One region of the Streptomyces sp. NPDC060064 genome, then DNA from elsewhere that is predicted to be linked to it. Evidence: riboswitches for the same ligand, from Rfam matches in the RefSeq annotation. Region 1 holds a riboswitch; each other region holds the start of a gene.
What was found. A riboswitch is a leader RNA that binds a small molecule or an ion and turns the genes downstream of it on or off. The one in region 1 is predicted to bind cyclic di-AMP.

Region 1 (7,384 bases):
CGATCTGCTCAGGGGTCTGGTGGAGCCCGGTGTAGATGACCTCCATACCCGCGTCGCGAAGCGCCCTCGCGATCACCTTGGCCCCGCGATCGTGGCCGTCGAGACCCGGCTTGGCCACCACCACGCGGATCGGACCAGTCACACCCATCACTGCCTCCACATACCGACTGCGCCGCCACGGGCACGGGTCCCGCACCGACCAAGGTCCGGGGAAGTGAACGAACGTTATCTCCAGCATCCCGCAACCCGCCGTTTCACGGTGGATAGGGAGGGGGAAATCACACGTGGGACATGTTCGCTATGCGTCGTACCCGCATCACGCGGCACACAAGCCGCAGCGGGAACGGTCGCACGGGGAGCCGCTACAGGGTCGTCGCAGCACCGCGCCGTCAGCCGCACGGCGCGGTGCTGCGACCCCTCCGACACCGGCCCGGCACGGGCACAGAGCCGTACAAGAGCCTGAGCGGCGCCCCATGAGGGCACAACGGGGGACAGAGCCGTCTCCGGCGTGCCATTCGGGAGGTCGGCCATGAAGGTCTTGCCCTTCTTTCCGCTGTGTCTGCGCCCCGTGCGACACCTACGAATCTCGGCCGCGCTGCTGCGGGCCACCGCCCTCGAGCTGGCGATCCTCGCCGGGCATCTGCTCCTCTACCCTTCCGGCCTCACCCCGGAGCGCCGTACCCCCGACCACCCCGGACCGAGGAACGCCGAGCTGCCGTCCCAGGCCGCGGCCCTGCCGACCACCGCAGGCCCCGCACACCCGCCCGCCGTGCTGCTCCACGGTTTCGTCGACAACCGCTCCGTCTTCGTCCTGCTCCGCCGCTCCCTCGCCCGGCACGGCTGGCACCATCTCGAGTGCCTCAACTACTCCCCTCTGACCTGCGACATCCGCGCCGCCGCCGATCTGCTCGGCCGGCACATAGAGGAGATCTGCGCACGTACGGGGCATCGCGAGGTCGACATCGTCGGGCACAGCCTCGGCGGTCTGATCGCCCGCTACTACGTACAGCGCCTCGGCGGCGACCAACGGGTACGCACTCTGGTCACGCTCGGCACCCCGCACTCGGGTACCGCCGTCGCCCCGCTCGCGAGCGCACATCCCATAGTTCGCCAGATGCGTCCGGGATCCGCCGTGATCGAGGAGCTGCGCGAGCCCGCACCCGGATGCCGTACCCGTTTCGTCAGCTTCTGGAGTGACCTCGACCAGATAATGGTCCCGGTCGAGACGGCCTGCATCGACCATCCGGACCTCATCGCGCAGAACGTGCGCGTAAGCGGAATCGGACATCTCGCCCTGCCGGTCCACTCCGCCGTCGCGACCGGCATCCGCCAGGCGCTCGAATCGAGCGAGTCGGAGGCAGGCGCCTCGGGAGCCGTCTCGGTCGCCTGATTTGGCGCCCGATTCAGCGTCCGACCAGGTAACCGCACGTCGAACATATTTCGAACGTAGGGCCAAAGCTGTGCCCACAGTTCCCCGAAACACGGCCGAATGCCCGTTTCCTGATTACCTAAAACCTGCGGAAGATTGTCGCCGTCGCATACCGCCGGGTACAGTCGCGCCACTGCTTTCCCTCTGGGGCTCCCCGCTCTCCCGGGCCCCGGAACCAGGTCCTGCTGCCGAGGCGAGAGAGAAGTTGGTGAACGACCAGCACGCCCACGCCGGGTACGTCGGACACGACGGGTACTCCACTGGCGGCTACGACGCCGACCCCCTCTTCGGCGCCCTTCCGGGCAGCCACGAGGCGAACCACAGCGGTCAGTACGACAGCAGCCAATGGGACACCGGGTCTCACCAGACCCCCGGTTACGACGTCTACGCCACGCAGCAGGCCCAACAGCCGCAGCAGACGCAGCAATTCCCGCAGTACGAGGCGACAGGCCAGTACGACACCACAGCCCAGTGGGACAACACGGGCCAATGGGACGCGACCGGTCAGTACGACACCGCCGGTCAGTACAACAACACGGGTCAGTACGACGCGACGGGTCAGTACGACACCACAGGCCAGTGGGACGCCAGCGCCTGGAACCAGACCGCGCAGACCGGTCAGTACGAGACCGCCGCGGCCACCTTTGCTTACGACGCGACCGGCCAGTGGGCGGCGCCCGCCTTCGACACCGGCACATACGACGCCACCGCCTGGAACACGGGCGCCGAGGCCTTCGTACCGCGACAGTTCACGCCGGAGCAGGAGTTCAGCCCCGCGCCCGAGTTCACGGTCGACACCGGGTACGAGACCGGCTACGAGAACCCGGCCGAGTACACGACCGAGCACCAGCCGGACTTCCAGACCGAGGCCCACTTCCAGCCGGAGACTCAGCCCGACTTCGACACCGACACCGACACCGGGTTCGAGACGGAGTTTGAGACCGAGTTCGAGGCGGAGTTCGACACCGAAGCCGAGCCCGCAGCCGAACTCGACCACGACTCCGACCCAGAGGCCGAGTTCGAGCCGTCAGCCCTCACCCCCGTCACACCCGTCACGCCCCGCCCCGTCCGCCGTGCCGGCGGAAGCCGAGGCCGCCGCCGTACCCCCGCCAAGCGCTCGGCGCTCCTCACCGTCGCCGTACCCTCCGCCTGTGTGATGGGTGTCGCCGGTATCGCCGCCGCCTCCGTCGGTGGCCTCGCCGACAGCAGCAGCACCAAGGACAGCACGACCAACCTGGCGGCCGCCGATCCGGCCTCCGTCAAACCCGTCGCCGCCAACAACAAGATGGACACGCAGCTCGCCGCTCTCAGCGCCGACGCCCGCGACTTCGGCGACCGTGCGTCGCGCACTCAGGAACGCCTCGATCTCAAGGCGCGCCAGGAGGCGGAGAAGAAAAAGCGCGAGGAAGAGGCCAAGCGCCGCGAGGCCATGCGCCCCAAGTTCGTACTGCCGGTGAAACAGCAGGGCCTGAGCGCGTACTACGGCCAGGCCGGCGTCAACTGGATGTCCGTGCACACCGGCATCGACTTCCCGGTGTCATACGGCACCGAGGTGATGGCCGCGACCGACGGGACCGTCCGTACGCAGTGGAACAGCGCCTACGGCAACATGGCCATCGTGACCGCGCCCGACGGCACCGAGACCTGGTACTGCCACCTCAGCAGCACCAAGATCCGCTCCGGTTCGATCAAGGCCGGTGACGTCATCGCGTACTCGGGCAACTCCGGCAACTCCACCGGACCGCACCTCCACTTCGAGGTCCGGCCGGGCGGCGGCTCGGCGATCGACCCGCTGCCGTGGCTTCGCAGCCACGGCCTCGACCCGACGTAACGACCAAGCGACGTAGCGACGTAGCGACAACCCGCCGAGGCGACGACCCGCCGAGGCGATGTAACGACGAAGCCCGCTACAGCTTCTCGACCGGCGCGTAACGCAGCAGCAGCCGCTTCGGCTTGGTGTCCCCGAAATCGATCGTCGCCTGTGCGTCCGCCCCCAACCCCGTCACCTCCACCACGGTCCCCAGACCGAACTGGTCGTGCGTGACCCTGTCGCCGACGACCAGCGCGATCACCGGCTTGTCGCTCGTACGCCGCGTGGCGAATCCCGAAGCACCGCCGCCCGACCGTGAGCGCGACGACGACAGCGACGAGGCGATGCCGGACGTCGGACCGGCGGGCGCGGCCATCGGGCCCGTCCGCTTCCACTCCAGGTGGCGGCCCGGGATCTCCTCCAGGAACCGCGACGGCGGGTTGTACGAGGGCTGACCCCACGCGCTGCGCATCGACGACCGCGTCAGATAGAGGCGCTCGCGGGCGCGCGTGATGCCGACGTACGCCAGCCGTCGCTCCTCCTCCAGCTCCTTCGCCTGGCCGAGGGCACGCATATGCGGGAAAACGCCGTCCTCCATGCCGGTCAGGAACACCACAGGGAATTCCAGGCCCTTGGCGGTGTGCAGCGTCATCAGCGTGATGACACCGGATCCGTCCGCGTCCTCGTCCGGGATCTGGTCGGAGTCGGCGACGAGCGCCACCTTCTCCAAGAACTCGGCGAGCGTGCCCGCGCCGTCCTCCTCGCCGCGCTCCTGCTCGAACTCGAGCGCCACGGCGGCCAGTTCCTGAAGGTTCTCGATACGGGTCTCGTCCTGCGGGTCGGTGGACGCCTGCAGCTCGGCGAGATATCCGGTCCGCTCGAGGACGGCCTCCAGCACCACCGCCGGACCCGCGCCCGAGTCGACGACGGTACGCAGCTCCTCCATGAGCACGTTGAAGCGCTTCACGGCGTTGGCGGAGCGGGCCGCCATGCCGTACGCCTCGTCCACGCGGCGCAGCGCCTGCGGGAAAGTGATCTTCTCGCGCAGCGCGAGCGCGTCGATCATCGCCTCCGCGCGGTCGCCGATACCCCGTTTGGGGACATTGAGGATCCGGCGCAACGGGACATTGTCCTCGGGGTTGGCGAGGACCCGCAGATAGGCGAGGACGTCCCGGACCTCCTTGCGCTCGTAGAAGCGCACTCCGCCGACGACCTTGTACGGCAGCCCGACCCGGATGAAGATCTCTTCGAAGACACGGGACTGGGCGTTCGTACGGTAGAAGACGGCGACGTCGCCGGCCTTCGCGTCGCCCGCGTCCGTCAGCCGGTCGATCTCGTCGGCAACGAACTGCGCCTCGTCGTGCTCGGTGTCCGCGACATAGCCCGTGATCTGCGCGCCGGCGCCGGCGTTGGTCCAGAGGTTCTTGGGCCGGCGGCTTTCGTTCCGCTCGATGACGGCGTTGGCGGCGGAGAGGATCGTCTGCGTCGAGCGGTAGTTCTGCTCGAGCAGGATCGTCGTCGCGTCCGGGTAGTCCTCCTCGAACTGGAGGATGTTACGGATGGTCGCGCCGCGGAAGGCGTAGATCGACTGATCGGCGTCGCCGACCACGCAGAGCTCGGCCGGCGGCAGGTCCTCGTAGCCCGTCCCCACCAGCTCGCGTACGAGCGTGTACTGAGCGTGATTGGTGTCCTGGTACTCGTCCACCAGGACGTGCCGGAAGCGCCGCTGGTAGTGCTCGGCGACGTCCGGGAAGGCCTGGAGGAGGTGGACGGTGGTCATGATGATGTCGTCGAAGTCCAGGGCATTGGCCTCGCGCAGCCTCGCCTGGTACATGCGGTAGGCCTCGGCGAGCGTCTTCTCGAAACCGTCGACGGCCTGGTCGGCGAAGGTCTCCTCGTCGATCAGCTCGTTCTTCAGGTTCGAGATCTTCGCGCTGAAGGACTTCGGCGGGAACTTCTTGGGGTCGAGGTCCAGATCGCGGCAGACCAGTGCCATCAGTCGCTTGGAGTCGGCGGCGTCGTAGATCGAGAACGACGAGGTGAAGCCGAGCTTCTTGGACTCCCGGCGCAGGATGCGGACGCACGCGCTGTGGAAGGTCATGACCCACATGGCGTTGGCGCGCGGCCCGACGAGCTGCTCGACGCGTTCCTTCATCTCGCCGGCGGCCTTGTTGGTGAAGGTGATCGCCAGTATCTGGCCGGGGTGCACGCTGCGGGTCCCCAGCAGATGCGCGATCCGGTGGGTCAGCACCCGGGTCTTGCCGGACCCGGCGCCGGCCACGATGAGCAGCGGCGACCCGGTGTGCACAACGGCGGCACGCTGCTGCTCGTTCAGCCCCTCGAGCAGGGCGGCGGGGTCCACGACGGTGCGCGGGGCGCCGTCGCGGTAGTACGGGTCCCGGGCCGGAGGCACGTCGAATGCACCCTGGAAGAGATCGTCCGGGATCTCTTCCGGGGCCGAGTCCTCGGGCGGTGGCGGGTGCTGCTCCGCGCTGGGCTGGAGGTCCGCCAGGAAGCTGTCGTCAAAGAGGCTGCTCATCGCTCTACGAGTCTAGGCCGCCGCACTGACAGCCCGCGGCCGCATTGCGATACGACTCCGACAGCGGATCCGGCGCGACTCGGGCAGCGACTCGGGCAGCGACTCGGGCGACGAGACCGACGAGGAGCCCGACGACGCTGCGCGATCGGGCCGCTCCGCTGCGCTGTCGGGCGGCGTCGGCCCGTGAGCGACTCCTCACTCAGCCGCGAAGGTCACGAAAATGTATCGGACATATCGAACATCAACCTTCACAGCAACCACACGAGTTGGCTAGCGTGCTCGATCAGGCGGCCCGTACCCCCCTGGCGACTCGCGCCGAATCGGGCGGCCTGCGCCGAATTCGAGCTCTCTTCACGGGAGTTCGGAACCGGGGACCCACCATGCACAACCTGGGGTGAATCGGACCGTTCCCCCCTCGGTCCGTAGGGCGACCTTCCGTTCCGCCCGAACCCGACAGCTAACCCGGTAGGCGGTCCACGGAAGAAGGAGATGCCGGCCTTGGCGTCGCATCGCAAACCGCGTACCCGTACCGGAATTGCCGGAATGGCAGGACTACGCACCAACTCCCCCGCCGTCGGGTTCACGACGGCTGCCCTCGCCTCCGTCACCCTGCTGTCCACGCAGAGCGCCAACGCCGCGCCCACCGAGCCGAAGCCCTCCGTCGAGGAGGTGCAGAAGAAGGTCGACGACCTGTACCGGCAGGCCGGCACCGCGACCGAGAAGTACAACAAGGCCAAGGAATCCACCGATGAGAAGCGGCGCGAGGTCGACCAGTTGCTCGACGACGCCGCGAAGCGCACGGACAAGCTGAACGAGTCCCGGCGCACGCTCGGCAACTACGCGGCCGCGCAGTACCGCACGGGCGCGGTCACCCCGACCGCCGCCCTGCTGCTCGCGGACAGCCCGCAGGCGTACTTCGACCAGACACAGCTGATGGACCGGATGACCGACCGTCAGCGCACCGTCATCGACGACTACGAGACCCAGCGGGCCGCAGCCGCCAAGCAGCGAGCGGAGGCGACGAAGAGCCTCGAGTCGCTCACGGACTCCCAGAAGGCGCTGCGCACCAGCAAGCAGGAAGTCCAGGCGAAGCTGAGCGAGGCGCGTTCGCTGCTGTCGAAGCTGACCGCCGAGGAGAAGGCGCGGCTCGCGGCGATCGAGCGCGAGAAGGAGGAAGTGGCGCGTCGCAAGGCCGAGGCCAAGGCCAAGGAGGAGGCGAAGGCCCGCGCCGACGCGGAGGCGGAGCGCAGGCGCCGGGAGCAGGCGCAGCAGCCGGGCGGCGACACCGGCACGGGCACAGGTACGGGCACAGGCACCGGCTCCAGCGGCGGTGCGTACGCGGCCAAGGCCGACAAGGTCCTCTCGTTCGCCCGCTCGCAGATGGGCAAGCCGTACGTCTGGGGCGCCACGGGCCCGAGCTCGTACGACTGCTCGGGACTGACCCAGGCCGCCTGGAAGGCGGCCGGCGTGGATCTGCCGCGCACCACCTGGGACCAGGTGAAGGTCGGCACGCGGATCGCGACAAAGGATCTGCTCCCGGGCGACCTGGTCTTCTTCTACGACGACATCAGCCACGTCGGCATCTACATCGGCGACGGCAAGATGA
Region 2 (7,384 bases), on a different contig from region 1:
AGGTCCGGCAGCCCCGGCCCGGCGGCCTGCGGTGAGCCGTTCAACGGCGTATCGATCGAGAGCGCTTCTGTGGTCTCAGACAACGGGGCTCGCCTCCAGCGATGCGTTCGTGATGTCCAGCCGCCGGTAGAGGTAGTACGCGGCGCACGCGCCCTCACTGGAGACCATGGTGGCGCCGAGCGGGGTCCGCGGCGTGCACAGCGTGCCGAAGGCCTCGCATTCATGAGGCTTCAGCAGACCCTGCAGGACCTCGCCGCTGCGGCACTCCGCCGGCTCCCTGGTCTGGATGCCGGTGACCGAGAAGCGGTGCTCGGCGTCGTACTCCCGGTACCGCGAGGACAGCCGCCAGCCGCTGCCGGGGATCGTTCCGATGCCGCGCCAGGCGCGATCGGTGACCTCGAAGACATCCGCGAGCATCGCTTGAGCGGCGGCGTTTCCCTCGGGGCGCACGGCACGCGGATAGGCGTTGTCCACGGTGTGCTCACCGCGTTCCAGCTGCTGTACGGTCCTGCGCACCCCCTCCAGGATGTCCAGCGGTTCGAATCCGGTCACGACGATCGGGACACGGAACCGCTCGGCCAGCTCGGGATACTCCCCGACGCCCATCACGCTGCACACATGCCCGGCCGCGAGAAAGGCCTGCACCCGGCAGCTCGGGGACTGCATGATCGCCTCGATCGCGGGAGGCACCCTGACATGGGACACCAGCAAACTGAAGTTCTGGATGCCGAGCCTGCGCGCCTGATACACCGTCATGGCATTGGGCGGCGCAGTCGTCTCGAATCCGATACCGAAGAACACCACTTCCCGGTCCGGGTTCTGCTGAGCGATCTTCAGGGCGTCGAGCGGCGAGTAGACGACCCGTACATCGCCGCCTTCGCTACGGACCTGGAACAGGTCACGGCCGGTGCCGGGCACGCGGAGCATGTCACCGAAGGAGCAGAAGATCACCTCGGGGCGGGAGGCGATCTCCAGCGCCTTGTCGATGACTTCCAGCGGGGTGACGCACACGGGACAGCCGGGTCCGTGGATCAATTCCACCTGGTCAGGGAGCAACTGGTCGATGCCGTGCCGGATGATCGTGTGCGTCTGTCCCCCGCAGACCTCCATCAGTGCCCACGGTCTGGTCACGGTGGAATGGATGTCATCGAGGAGGCGGCGCGCCAGATCCGGGTCCTGGAACTCGTCGATGTACTTCACTACTTGGCCTCCTGAGGTGTGTCGATGCCGGCGGCGGGCAACGGGGATCCGTCGGCTTGCGCCACCGGCTCCCACGGATCGCCGAACTCCTCCTGGAGCAACCCGAGCGTGGCAAAGAGCTCGAGGGTCTTCTTGGCCGACTCCTCGTCCAGGCGCTGCAGGGCGAACCCCACATGCACGATGGCGTACTCGCCGACCTGGAGGTCCGGCAGATACTCCAGGCACACCTCCTTGACGACGCCGCCGAAGTCAACGCGGGCCATACGGGTGCCGTCGCGTTCCTCGATGTCCAGGACTCTCCCGGGTACCGCCAGGCACATGTCCTTCTCCTCGCTGTGGGTGTTTCGTCGCCCGGTCTCCCCGGGGCACGTCGTCAGTCGCCGCCTGCGCGCAGGGCCACGGCGGCATGTGCGGCCACCATCAGTTGACCCAACGCCAGTCCCCCGTCGTTCGGCGGGACTTGGTGGTGGCGCAGAACGGTGAAGCGGTCCTCGAGAAGCGTCCGTGCGCACGCCGAGGAGAGCAGAGTGTTGGCGAAGACACCGCCGGTCAGGGCTACGGTGTCCAGTCCGCGCTCGTCTCGCGCCATGACGCAGATCTTGTGTACGAGATCGGCGACGGCCCGGTGGAAGCGCGCGGCGACAAGGGCCGGAGGTGTGCCCGCCCGTACGTCGTCGACGACTGCTGCCAGAACGGGTGCAGGATCAGCGGCCACCGCAGCCCGGCCATCACCCGGAGGCTGCACGGCGAACGCGTAGCCGACGACGGCCTCGGCCGCCGCCGTGAGCGCGGCCGCCTCCAGCTCAATGGCTGCCTGGGCTTCGTATCCGGACCGATGGCAGACGCCCGCGAGCGAGGAGACGGCATCGAAGAGCCGCCCCATGCTGGACGTAGGCACACAGTTCAGGTTCCGCTCCAACTGGTGTTCCAGCACCCGGAGTTCGTCGGGAGGGCAGGCGGCAATGCAGGGCAGGTCCCGGGACCAGGCGATGCCGGCTGCGCGCAGATGTGCGAGTGCCATTCGGTACGGCCGACGCACCGCGGCGTCGCCGCCCGGCAGGGAGACATGAGCGACGTGTCCGAAGCGGCTGAACCCGTCGTAGTCCGCCAGCAAGAACTCCCCGCCCCACACCGCCCCGTCGTCACCGTAGCCAGTGCCGTCGAACGCGACCCCGATCACGGGGCGGCTCCCGTCCAGTCCGTGCTCCGCCATCGCGGCGGCGACGTGGGCGTGATGGTGCTGGACCCGCACGACCGGCCGGCCGGCCGCGTGCCGGTTGGCCCACTGTCCGGAGCGATAGCCGGGATGCCGGTCGGCCGCCAACAGCTCGGGGTTCACCCCGGTGATCGACTCCAACTGCGTTTCGGCGCGCTCGAACGCCTGCTGTGTGGCGAGGTCGTCCATGTCCCCGATATGGGCCGACAGCCAGGCCCTGTGCCCTTCCGCGAGACAGAACGCGTTCTTGAGGTCGCCCCCGACAGCGAGGGCCGCCGGTACGGGTAGGGGCAGCACGACGGGCAATGGGGCGTAGCCACGAGCGCGGCGGATCATCAGCGGCTCCCCGTCGCACACCCGCACCACGGAGTCGTCGCACGGCACGTGGATCCCGCGGTCGTGCGCGAGCCAGGCGTCTGCCAGGTGCGCCAGGCGGGTCAGTGCGTCGGTGTCTTCGGTGACGATCGGCTCCCCCGCCACGTTCCCGCTGGTCATCACGAGCAGGCGCGGCCCGTCGGCATCGCCGGGCAGGCCGAGAAGCAGATGGTGCAGAGGTGTGTAGGCAAGCATCACGCCAAGATCGGGACTGCCGGGGGCGACCTCCTCCGAGGGATTCGGCAGTCCCGGCGGCACAGCGTCAGGCCGACGGCGCAGCAGGACGATGGGCCTGACGCCGCCCGTCAGCAGGCTTCGCTCCTGGGGGCCCAGGTGCACAAGGTGCTCGATGTCGGCGATGCTCCTGGCCATCAGAGCGAACGGTTTGTTCCCCCGGGCCTTGCGGTGGCGCAACGTGGCCACGGCCCGGGAGTTGGAGGCGTCGCAAGCGAGGTGGTAGCCGCCGAGGCCCTTCACGGCGAGGATCGCGCCTTGGGACAGGAGCCTGCGGGCCTCGGCGATGGGGTCCTCGGCGGATACGGGCCGAGGCGAATCTTCCGTATTCGCTTGCGCCACGAGCAGACGCAGGCGTGGGCCGCAGGCGTGGCAGGCGACCGGCTGCGCATGGAAGCGGCGGTCGGCCGGATCGGCGTACTCCCGGGCGCAGTCGGCGCACATCGGGAAGTCGGCCATGGTCGTGTGGTCCCGGTCGTACGGAAGACCGCGGACGATCGTGAAGCGGGGGCCGCAGTGCGTGCAGGTGATGAAGGGGTGGCGGTGACGCCGGTCGGCCGGATCGGCCAGTTCCGCGAGGCAGGCGGCGCAGGTCGCCATGTCCGGCGACACCAGGGTGCGCGCGGTTCCGCACGTGGTGGATGCGGCGATGGTGAACCCGTCACCCCCGGTGGTGGGGACCTCCTGATGGTCGACGGACTCCACCCGCGCGAGAGGCGGCGCGTCCGCGGAGATGCGGGCACAGAAGAGAGCGACGTCAGCGGGTGGCCCTTCGACTTCCGCGACAACGCCCTCACCGGTGTTGGTCACATGGCCGACCAGGTCGAGCCCGGTGGCGAGTGTGTACAGGAACGGCCGGAACCCGACGCCTTGAACCACGCCCCGGACAGTGACCCGCCTGCGCTGCACCGCCTCCTCCGCGACGGCGGCGGCCGACTGCGGACCGCTCACGAGCCGGACTGCGCCATGGCGCCGGAGGCCGCCGTATGGGTATGCGTACCGTGTTCGTGCTGATGGAGATGCTCCTGACGGGCCATGACGGGCGCGTGGACCGGCCCGCCGTCCGCCGCCGCCGTCGCCCGGTCCAGCAACGCGCCGACGCCGTCGCCCCGACGCGCGGACGTCAGCAGCACTTCCACCCCCGGGTTGACCTGCGCGACGTTCGCCCGAAACGCCGCCTCGTCGAACTCGACCGCCTCTGCGATGTCGGTCTTGGTCACCACCACCAGGTGCGCCAGACCGAAGGCGGTGGGGTACTTCAGCGGCTTGTCCTCCCCCTCCGTCACGGAGGCGAGCACGACCCGCAAGGACTCACCGAGGTCGTACGAGGCCGGACAGACCAGGTTGCCGACGTTCTCCACGAACAGCAGCCGGGTGTCCTCGGACAGCCATCCGTCCAGGTGCCGGCTCAGCATCCCGGCCTCCAGATGGCACAGACCGTCGGTCAGCACCTGCTTGACCGGGACTCCTGAACGAGCCAGGCGCACAGCGTCGTTCTCGGTGGCGAGGTCGGCGGTCAGGGCCGCGACCCGTACGCCCCGCTCCCGTGCCAGCAGCAGCTCGCCCTCCAGCAGAGCGGTCTTCCCACTGCCGGGGCTGGACAGCAGATTGACGATCGTGGTGCCGCGGGCGGCAAGTTCGGCGCGCAGCGTGTGCGCGGTCGCATCGTTCTTGGCGAGGACCGCCTGTTGGAGATCGACCACACGGCACATGCTTCAGCACTCCTCGAAAATGGGTTCACGGGCCCGTTCGTGCTCCTGGCCGTCCTCCCAGTGCACGCTGACGATCTGCAGTTCGCGGCCCGAGAGCAGCTCGGCGGTCGCCTCTCCGCACACCGGACAGCACAGCTGCGGCGGCATTCCGACCGCCCATTCATCCGCGCACGGTTCGCAGCGGGCACGACCCGGCACGGAGTCCGCGACCAGCTCGGCACCTTCCAGAACGGTCCCGGCACAGGCCAGTTCGAAGCAGAAGGAGAGAGCGTCGGGGACCACTCCGGCCAACTCGCCGACCTGGAGGCGTACGGACGTCACCGCGGTGACGCCGCCTGCTTCGGCCGCCGCCTGCTCCACCTGGCCGACGACAGCCAACGCGATGGACATCTCGTGCATCGCTCTCCGTCCTGGCACTGGCCGACCGCCGTCGAACGCTCTGGGCCCGGTGGGCGTCGCCCGCCCGCGCAAGCTGAGCGCTGGGGCCGTTCGGCACCATTACAGGCCGGGACCCGGCGGCGGGGAGCCCGGCACGCCGACGCCACCCGGCCGCGTACACCGTTCGGGGCAGCGGCGGAAGCCGTACCGGTCTCGGGGTGCACGTCGCCACAGCACAGCCCGGCCGGGAGGGTGGCTCCAATTACCACCTAAACGGACAGAACATACCCATAGGGCATTAATGCATGCATAGGTTGAATGTAGGGATTGAATACGCACTCCGGGAGCGCGGTTCCGCTTCGAAGTGTCCGGAATGGGCGTTTGCTCGACATTGCTCCCGACATCCATTTTGCGGGAAATCACGCGACTTGTCGTGCATTTTCGCGGCGCCGTGGGGCAGACCGTCCCGCATCGACGCTCGTGATATGGGTCACGTCCGTGACGCTGCGCGAAGGGCGCCGGCCTGGCTCAGTCCCGTGCCCCAAAAGGAAAGTTGAGTTCCCCGCCCTCGGTGGATCACGGGATTTTCCGCGGCAGAATCCGCCGCGTGGATTGCAGTGGTGAATTCAGGGCTTGTTCCATCCAGCCCTTTTCGCTTACGGTCACCGCAATCCGGACGGAACGCCGAATCCTGCCGCCGTCCGGCAAAACCCACCCACTTACGTACGGCAGGAGCGGGGGACCCAGGTAAGCCGCCGATCCGGAATCCGGAACGGCTCGGGGTGAAGTCGCATTCCTACTGCGGCCGGGCATCTCCAGCCCGAACCCGACAGCTGACCTCGCAGGCGACGGAGAGGAACTCGCCATGCCCGCAAAGGGTAAGCATCGCCGTCCCAAGTCCAGCCCGATCACTCGGGGTTTCGTCGCTGCGGGTGCGGGAGGTGCCGCACTCGTCCTGCCGGTGATCGGCGCGACCACTGCCGGCGCGGCGCAGCCGACGGCGCATCCCTTCACAGCTGAAAAGGCTGTGGCGCCGACCGTCGCGAGCACCACGCCCGTAGCCGCGAAGAAGGCCCTGCCCACCACCTATTCCGTCGTTGTGGGCGACTCCCTTTCCAAGATCGCACGGGCGCACTCCCTGAGCGGCGGCTGGATGCAGCTGTACAAGGACAACCGGCGGGCAATCGGTAGCAACCCTTCGCTGATTCACGCGGGTCTCAAGCTGTCGGTCGGCAAAAAGGCCAAGGTGACCCCCAACACGTCTGCTCCGGACGAGCGGGCCAGCCGCTCCGCGCAGAGGAGCACGCTGGCCACCAATGGCGCCGCCACCACCGCGAAGCCCGCGACCTATTCGAACAACCTCGACGGCTGGATCAGGGAGTCGCTCGACGTCATGGCCAAGCACGGCATCCCCGGCTCGTACAACGGCATCCACCGGAACATCATGCGCGAGTCCTCGGGCAACCCGCTGGCCATCAACAACTGGGACTCCAACGCCGTGAAGGGAACCCCGTCCAAGGGGCTCCTCCAGGTCATCGACCCGACGTTCCGTGCCTATCACGTGCCCGGCACGTCGATGAACAGCTACGACCCGGTCGCCAACATCACCGCCGCGTGCAACTACGCCGCCGCCAAGTACGGCTCGATCGACAATGTGAACGGCGCCTACTGACGCCCGGTCACCTCAGTCGCGTCACATCCTGCGGATGCGCAGATAGCGCATGAGGTCCGGCAGGGCCAGCCGGACGACGGCGGCCAGCGCAGTCGCGGCAGTAGCGGCGGCCGCGCCACCGATGATCGTCTTCTTCATGCTCTTCTCCTCACTTCGCAGCCTCGCCGACCGCAGCCGGTGGCGCGGACGGTTCCTGCTCGCCGTCCCGCAGCAAGCCCATGATCAGCCGTACGGCCTCCGGCACCGCGGCGGCCACGGCCGGACTGAGACCGATGCCTTCCTCCACACCGGCGGGTTCGCATCCCACTACCAGGATGCGCCGCGGCGGCCGCGCGCCGGTGCCGGCGCAGAGGGTCTCCAGGAGAGCCAGGACCGCGTCGGGGGACATCCGGTGACCGTCCAGCAGCGCGTTCCGGGGCTCGATGCCGCCCGCGCCGTCGGCTTCGATCAGATACACCGTGCCGGGTTCGCCGCCGCGCGCCGTGGCATCGACCAGGACGAGCGTGTCGTAGCCGTCGAGAAGCTGATACGCCAGGTGTACGCCCCGTACGCCGATGTCCACGACCTCGGCGTGCTCCGGCAGCTGTTCCGCGGCCA
Region 3 (7,384 bases), on a different contig from region 1:
CCGGGTCGAGCTCGCGGAGCGAGAAGACGACGTCGACCAGGTCCGCGTCGCTCTCACCCATGCCCGCGATCAGCCCGGAGCACGCGGAGAGACCCGCGGCCTGCGCCTGGTGCACCGTGTCCACCCGGTCGGCGTAGGTGTGGGTGGTGGTGATGTCCCCGTATGTCCCCTCGGACGTATTGAGGTTGTGGTTGTACGCGTCGGCGCCCGCGTCCCGCAGCCGCTCCGCCTGCCCGTCGGAGAGCAGTCCGAGACAGGCACAGACCTCGACGCCCTCGTTCTGCTCCTTGATCGCCTCGATGGTCTTCGAGACCCGGTCGACATCCCGGTCCGTCGGGCCACGGCCGCTCGCGACCAGGCAGACCCGCTTCGCACCCCCGGCCACGCCGGCGGCCGCCGCCTGCGAGGCCTCATCGGGCTTCAGCCAGGTGTACTTGAGGATCTCCGCCTTGGACCCGAGCCGCTGGGAGCAGTACGAGCAGTCCTCGGGGCACAGTCCCGACTTCAGATTGACGAGATAGTTCAGCTTCACCCGCCGTCCGAACCACTGTCGGCGCACCTTGCCGGCCGCGGCCACCACTTCGAGCAGATCGTCGTCGGAGGTCGCCAGCACGGCGAGCGCTTCTTCACGGGTCGGCAGCTCGCGCCGCAACCCCTTCTCCACCAGCGTGTTCAGCAGGTCCATGGTCCAGATCCTGACGTATGGCACATGCCGCGGCCAAGGAGGAACTCCACAACAGAGCATGTTTGAGGTGTGTGCATGGCCACATCCGTTCCTCGAGCCGGTCCGGCTAGGGTCTGTGCGCTGCCTACAAAAGGACCGGACCACCATGCCCCAGGATCCTTTCGAGTGGATCGACGACGAGTCGCGCCGCCGTGAGCGCGCCGGCCTCGTGCGTACGCTCCGGCCGCGCGCCGCGGACTCCGAGCTGCTGGATCTCGCCAGCAATGACTATCTGGGCCTGACCCGCCGCCCGGAGGTCACCGAGGCGGCAGCCGAGGCGGCCCGCCGCTGGGGCGCGGGGGCCACCGGCTCCCGGCTTGTCACGGGCAGTACCGCCCTCCACGCCGAGCTCGAGCGGGAACTGGCCGCCTTCTGCGGATTCGAGGCCGCCCTCGTCCTGTCGTCCGGGTATGCCGCCAACCTCGCCGCCGTGACCGCGCTGAGCGGCCGCGGCTCACTGATCGTCTCCGACGCGGGCAATCACGCCTCGATCGTCGACGGCTGCCGGCTTTCGCGCGCGGAGACCGCGGTTGTCACGCACGCCGATGTCGATGCCGTACGCAAGACACTCGACGCGCACTCCGGGCAGCGGGCCCTCGCGGTCACCGACTCGGTCTTCTCGGTGGACGGCGACGCCGCGCCCCTGCCCGGCCTCGCCGACGCCTGCCGCGAGCACGGCGCCGCGCTGCTCGTCGACGACGCGCACGGTCTCGGTGTACTCGGCGATGGCGGCCGCGGAGCGCTGGACGCCGCGGGCATCGCGGGTCACGACGGCGTCGTCGCCACGCTGACCCTGTCCAAATCCCTCGGCAGCCAGGGCGGAGCGGTCCTCGGCCCGGCGCGGGTCATCGACCACCTGGTCAACACCGCGCGCACCTTTATCTTCGACACGGGCCTGGCTCCCGCCGCGGCGGGAGCCGCCCTGGCGAGCCTGCGGCTGCTGGGCCGCGAGCCCGAGCTGGCCGGCCGGGCCCGCGCGGTCGCCGGGATGCTTCACCGCAGGCTGACGGAGGCCGGTCTGACCGCCGCACGTCCGGACGCGGCCGTGGTCTCCGTGCGGGCGCCGTCACCGGAGGCCGCTCTGCGCTGGGCCGCCGACTGCCGTACCGCCGGACTTGTCGTGGGCTGCTTCCGGCCGCCGTCGGTGCCCGACGGCATCTCCCGGATCAGGCTCACGGCACGGGCGGATCTGACGGATCAGCAGGTCGAGTCGGCGATCGCCACGATCACCGGGACCGCGCCGGTCAGTTGACGCTCCCTTCGTGGAGCGCGCCGAGGAAGCGCGACCAGGCCGCCGGGGAGAAGCGCAGCGCTTGACGCGCGATGTTCTTCGAGTCCCGTACGGCGAGAGTGTCGTCGGGCAGCCGGGCCGCCTCGACGCAGTTGTTCATTCCCGTGCTGCGGCTGCTGCGCCGCCACGTTGAGCCGTCCTGTGCGAGGCAGTCGGACATGGGGGGTGCCTCCCTACGAGCCGTCACTGATCCGGGCGATGAGATCCAATGAGTCCTCGGGTGCAAGGGCCCGCGCCTGCATCGCGTGGAAGGCGGCGCAGTACACCTCGAGGTCTTCCTTCCGCTCGAGGTAGAGGCTACTCGTCAAGTGGTCGAGAACAACCACGTCCAGATCAGAAGTGTTCGGAAAAGAGAAAATAACGAAAGGGCCCGTGAGGCCGGCATAGCCGCCGACCGAGAACGGCAGTACCTGCAGCCGCACATGGGGCAGTTGTGCCGTCTCCGCCAGCCCTCGTAATTGTTCGCGCATCACCCGCCGGCCCCCCACCTCGCGCCGTAGCACCGCCTCGTCGAGCACCGCGCTCAGCTCCAACGGCTTCTCCGCGCGGAGTACCGACTGGCGGGTCAGCCTCACCTCCACCAGCGAGTTCACCGTCGTGGCGGGCAGATCCGCCAGCGCTGCCCGGGTCACCGCGCGCGCATAGTCAGGGGTCTGCAGCAGCCCGGGCACCACCGAGGTCTCCAGCGTCCGTGCGGCGCAGGCCTGGTCCTCCAAACTGATGAAGTCCCGGTACTCGGGCGGGAGCAGCCCGCGGTACGCATGCCACCAGCCGCTGCCCATGCCGTCGGCCGCACCAGCCAAGGTCTCGAGCAGCGTGCGCAGTTGAGGGTCAGCCACTGTGTACACATCCAGCAGCAGGGTCACATCCGACGCCTTGACCCCGCTGATACCGGTCTCGATCCGGCTCACCTTCGACTGGTGCCAGCCGGCGAGCCGTGCGGCGTCCCGGCTGGTGAGGCCCGCGGCCAGGCGCAGCCTCCGCAACTCCTCGCCGAGCTTGCGGCGGCGTACCGCGGGACCGTGCTGCATCGCCCGCTCCTTCCCGTCCTTCCGGCTTGCTGTCCTTCCGGCTGTACTTCCGTCGCACTGACCTTCCGGCCGGGACCAAAGTGCGAGTCTCTGCCCAAATACGGTCTCGCGTAGCAGAGTTCACTGCTTCGAGCGACAGATATATGCATATCTTGGTGGATCGCCGCCCTCGACGGCACGATCAGTGGCACTCTGGCGCGAAGCGCAATCCGTGGCCGCCCTCGCATTTCATCCGCTACGAGTCGGAGCCGGCCCGGTGGGAAAGGGACAGCGTCGCCATGGCAGACCATCAGGAAGCCTCCGTCACCCTGCCGAGCGATCCAGCCTCGGTCTCCGCCGCCCGGAAATACGCCACAGACGTCATCGCCGAATGGGGTCTGCCCATCGAGACCGAGGCCGTCGACACGGTGCGGCTGATCGTGTCCGAACTCGCCACCAATGCCGTCCAGCACACCTTCGGCCAGTCGCCGACCTTCACCGTGGACCTCCGTCTCGATCGGGACGAGCAGCTTCGCATCGGCGTCACCGACAGCCACCCGCGCTGGCCGCAGCGGCTGCCCGCAGCCGTACGCCAGGACAACGGCCGCGGCATGGTGATCATCCGCAGTCTGACCGCCGAGTGCGGTGGAGAGCTCTCCGTCGCACCGACCCCCGAGGGCGGCAAGACCGTGTGGATCGCCCTGCCGTGGATCGTCCCGGTCCAGAACTGACCACCGCTGTCCGGTCGTCAGCTCCCCGCGCGGCCGAACGCGCCGCGCAGCAGGGCCCGCAGCGAATCGGCCGCCGGGGACGATTCCTCGCCCCGGTGCGCGACCGAGATCGTTCGTCGGAAGTCCGCCGGTTCCAACTGCCGTACACCGAGCGGCGTAGCGGCCATCGCGGCGACCATCTCCGGCACCACCGCCACGCCGAGCCCCGCACTGACCAGTGCGCACACCAGCGCATAGCCGGGTGACTCGACCACCACAGCGGGAGTCGCCCCGGCCCGCGCCAACGCTCCTTCCACGCCCTTGCGCGGCGGATGCGAGGGTGCGCTGCTGATCAGCGGCTGTCCTGCGAGATCGGCCACCGGCAGCCTGCTCGAGCCGCCCGCCAGCGCATGACCGGGCGCCGTCACCAGCACCAACTCCTCCACGAGCAGTGGTTCCAGAACCACCCCCGACGGCGGTGGAGCCGGCTCGGCCGGTTCGTACGCATGCGTCAGCGCAAGATCGACCTCGCCGGCCGCCACCGCCAGGACGCCGCCCGGCGGCTCGTACTCCGCGACGGTCAGTTCCACATCCGGATGGGCCCGGCGGAAGGCGCTCAGAACCGGCGGCAGCAGATGGATGCCGACCGTGGTGAAGGTGCCGACGCGCAGGCGTCCGCCGGAGAGACCGGCCAGCCGCGCCAGCTCGTGCCGTGCTCGGTCCATCTCGTCCAGCACTCGGCGGGCCCGTGCTGCCAGCAGCTCGCCCGCGGCCGTCAATCGTGCCCCGCGATGGTGCCGCACCAGCAGGGTCGCCCCCGCCTCCCGCTCCAGCTTGGCCAGCTGCTGGGAGAGCGCGGGTGCGGTGTAGCCCAGTCGGGCGGCGGCGCGGGTGATCGAACCGGCCTCCGCGACCGCCACCAGCGCCGCCAGCCGCGTCGGGTCGTACATGCCACCTCTTAAGCATTGCTTTAGGCAGACCATGAAGATTGCAAGTACACGTTAAGGCCTGTGCGGGTCCAGGATGGCGGGCATGGACGCACAACTGGTTGCTTTCACCGGGGTCGCCGCGGGCATGGTCGCCATGCCGGGCGCGGATTTCACCGTCGTCGTACGCAACGCCCTCGCCTCCCGGCGTGCGGGTGTGGCCTGCGCCGTCGGTGTCGCGGGGGGACTGCTGGTGCACACCGCGCTGGCGGTCGCGGGACTCGCGGCTGTGCTGGTCGCCGTGCCGGTGCTGTACCGGACGCTGCAGATCGCGGGCGGGGCCTATGTGCTCTACCTGGGTGTACGGGCGGTGCGCGGCGCACTGCGTCCGCAGCTCGCCGTGCAGGACCCGGAGGCCCGGCCGGCCGGCGGCACGGGGCGCAGTCTGCGGCAGGGCTTCCTCACCAACGTCCTCAATCCAAAGGCGCCGGTGCTCTTTCTCAGCCTGCTCCCGCAGTTCGTGCCGGACGGCGTTCCGGTGCTGACACGCACTTTCCTGCTCGCCGCCGTCGTCGTCGTACTGGCTCTGCTCTGGTTCCCGCTGGTGGCACTGCTGGTGGACCGCCTCGGTCAATGGCTGCGCCGCCCGCGCACGACCCAGGCCGTGGAAGGCGTCACCGGTGGGGCCCTCACTGCGCTGGGCGTGACGCTGCTGGCCGAGCCGCTGGCGCACTGAGCCTTTGGCCGGCCCGGTACGCCGGTCGCCGACAACCGTCGACGACCGGCGGACCGTGAGCGATCAGCCGAGAGCGGCGGGACGTGAGCGGTGAGACGTGAGCGGTGAGCCGCCGGTCGTCAGCGCACCCGGCCGTACCAGACGCGCTTCGTCCAGATCTTCTCCAGCCGCACCACGCTGCCGGTCTTGGGCGAGTGCCAGATCTTGCCGCCGCCGGCGTAGATCCCCACGTGGTAGACGGAGCTTCCGGAGTGGAAGAAGACCAGGTCCCCGCGCTGCCGGGAGGCGGCCGAGACATGCTTGGTCCTGTTGTACTGCTGCTGGGCGGTGCGTGGCAGCTTCTTGCCGACGTTCTTGTACGAGTAGAACGTCAGGCCCGAGCAGTCGAACCGGTGCGGGCCCGAGGCGCCGTACCTGTACGGCGATCCCCTCTTCGATGCGGCCACTTTGAGTGCCTTGCTCGCATAGGCCGTGGCCGCGTTGGCTTCGGTAGTGGCGCCCGGCGCCACCAGTGTGCCGCCGACGGCGGCAAGAGTCAGGGCCGATACGGCACCCGCCCGGGACATCATGGTCAGAGACGGGACATGAATCTGCGCAGTCATGCGCAACCCTTCGTCAACCGCCTGTGAAGGATGACCTGTCGGGTTCGGACGGACGAAGATGCCCGGCCGCTGATGCGGCTTCACCCCTAGGGACGACCGGACTGCCCGGCCACCCCGTCCTGCTTGGGTCCTCCACTCCTGCCGATGCACTCCTGTCGACCAGACATCCGGAGCGGCGGCAGGACTCAGCGTCCGCCCGGACCGCCCCGCCGAGGTGGCGGGGGCTTGTCGTCCCAGGGATCTTGACTCATGCCATGCCGGATTTCCGTGCGAAACGACGGTATGTGAGTCTCGTCACCCCTGACCTGTTCGGGTGGACAGGGCCGTTTCGGTGATCGGTCCGCGACGCCTGACGAACGCCTTACCAGCAGCGGAACGGCTTATTCCGCTAGATCGGTAGTCGGGTTGCGCAAGTTGTGCGGTACCGCCGTTTGGATCGCGACTACACCGAATGAGGGAGGCCGCGCGGTACCCCGATGGCGGTAGACGGGAGTGGAGGATCCGTCAACTCATGGAAGCGGGCGGCATCGTCACCCGGCCCGCCCTGCGCTCGCCGTCGAGCACTCTGAGCGCTTCGGCGAGCGTCGCCGCATGCACTTCGCTCTCGCCGCGCATATGCATCAGCGTCAGCGCGTCCTTGAGCGCGGCGGCCCGGCCGAGCAGGGCCTGCGCCGCGCGCAGTGCGCCGTAGGTGTGCGTCGCGCGGGCCGGGTTGATCCGCCCCAGCAGATCGACGACCTCGAGATAGCTGTCGATGAAGTCGGCCTCGGCGCGGGTCAGTGCGGGCAGCGGCGGCAGTTCGGGTGGCAGCATCGGGGGCTCACCGCGCACCGGGGTTGATGAGCGAGGTCTTGCGGTTCTTGATGACGTGGTCCACCAGTCCGTACGCCTTGGCGTCCTCGGCGTCGAAGATCTTGTCGCGCTCCAGATCGGCGGCGATCCGCTCCGGGGTCTGGCCGGTGTGGCGTACGAGCATCTCCGCGAGTTGGGCACGCAGCCGCAGCAACTCCTGTGCCTGGATCTCCAGATCGGACGGCCGGCCCCACAACTGCTCCTCGGTGGCGGGCTGCTGGACGACGATCCGGGCGCCGGGCAGCGCCATCCGCTTGCCCGGGGCGCCGGCGGCGAGCAGCAGTGCGGCGGTTGAGGCGGCCTGGCCCAGGCAGGTCGTCTCCACGTCACAGGTGACCACCTGCATCGTGTCGTAGATCGCGGACATGGCGCTGAGCGAGCCGCCGGGGGAGTTGATGTACAGGCTGATGTCCCGGTCCGGGGCGGCGTACTCGAGATGCAGGAACTGCGCGATCACGTCGTTGGCGGAGGTGTCGTCGACGGCGGTCCCGAGGAAGATGATCCGCTCCTCGAGCAGCTTCGAGTACGGGTCG

Region 2: linked by a shared signal. The riboswitch ahead of ACFWDI_RS08085 (transglycosylase SLT domain-containing protein) and the one ahead of ACFWDI_RS14905 (NlpC/P60 family protein) in region 1 are both predicted to bind cyclic di-AMP.
Region 3: linked by a shared signal. The riboswitch ahead of ACFWDI_RS17710 (C40 family peptidase) and the one ahead of ACFWDI_RS14905 (NlpC/P60 family protein) in region 1 are both predicted to bind cyclic di-AMP.

The regions. Positions count from the first base shown of each region.
Region 1 is NZ_JBHWWF010000010.1:174,253-181,636, forward strand. It holds gene ACFWDI_RS14885 (cobalamin B12-binding domain-containing protein) at 1-148, opposite strand, end outside; gene ACFWDI_RS14890 (esterase/lipase family protein) at 530-1,390, shown strand; gene ACFWDI_RS14895 (M23 family metallopeptidase) at 1,638-3,260, shown strand; gene pcrA (DNA helicase PcrA) at 3,337-5,778, opposite strand; cyclic di-AMP (ydaO/yuaA leader) riboswitch at 6,101-6,265, shown strand; gene ACFWDI_RS14905 (NlpC/P60 family protein) at 6,268-7,384, shown strand, end outside.
Region 2 is NZ_JBHWWF010000005.1:19,829-27,212, reverse strand. It holds gene hypE (hydrogenase expression/formation protein HypE) at 1-44, opposite strand, end outside; gene hypD (hydrogenase formation protein HypD) at 76-1,200, opposite strand; gene ACFWDI_RS08105 (HypC/HybG/HupF family hydrogenase formation chaperone) at 1,200-1,520, opposite strand; gene hypF (carbamoyltransferase HypF) at 1,574-3,976, opposite strand; gene hypB (hydrogenase nickel incorporation protein HypB) at 3,973-4,737, opposite strand; gene ACFWDI_RS08090 (hydrogenase maturation nickel metallochaperone HypA) at 4,741-5,136, opposite strand; cyclic di-AMP (ydaO/yuaA leader) riboswitch at 5,788-5,976, shown strand; gene ACFWDI_RS08085 (transglycosylase SLT domain-containing protein) at 5,981-6,787, shown strand; gene ACFWDI_RS08080 (hydrogenase maturation protease) at 6,936-7,384, opposite strand, start outside.
Region 3 is NZ_JBHWWF010000013.1:142,515-149,898, reverse strand. It holds gene bioB (biotin synthase BioB) at 1-685, opposite strand, end outside; gene ACFWDI_RS17740 (8-amino-7-oxononanoate synthase) at 831-1,976, shown strand; gene ACFWDI_RS17735 (DUF397 domain-containing protein) at 1,969-2,175, opposite strand; gene ACFWDI_RS17730 (helix-turn-helix domain-containing protein) at 2,189-3,046, opposite strand; gene ACFWDI_RS17725 (ATP-binding protein) at 3,325-3,756, shown strand; gene ACFWDI_RS17720 (LysR family transcriptional regulator) at 3,774-4,685, opposite strand; gene ACFWDI_RS17715 (LysE family translocator) at 4,768-5,397, shown strand; gene ACFWDI_RS17710 (C40 family peptidase) at 5,517-5,999, opposite strand; cyclic di-AMP (ydaO/yuaA leader) riboswitch at 6,003-6,187, opposite strand; gene ACFWDI_RS17705 (hypothetical protein) at 6,504-6,812, opposite strand; gene ACFWDI_RS17700 (ATP-dependent Clp protease proteolytic subunit) at 6,820-7,384, opposite strand, start outside.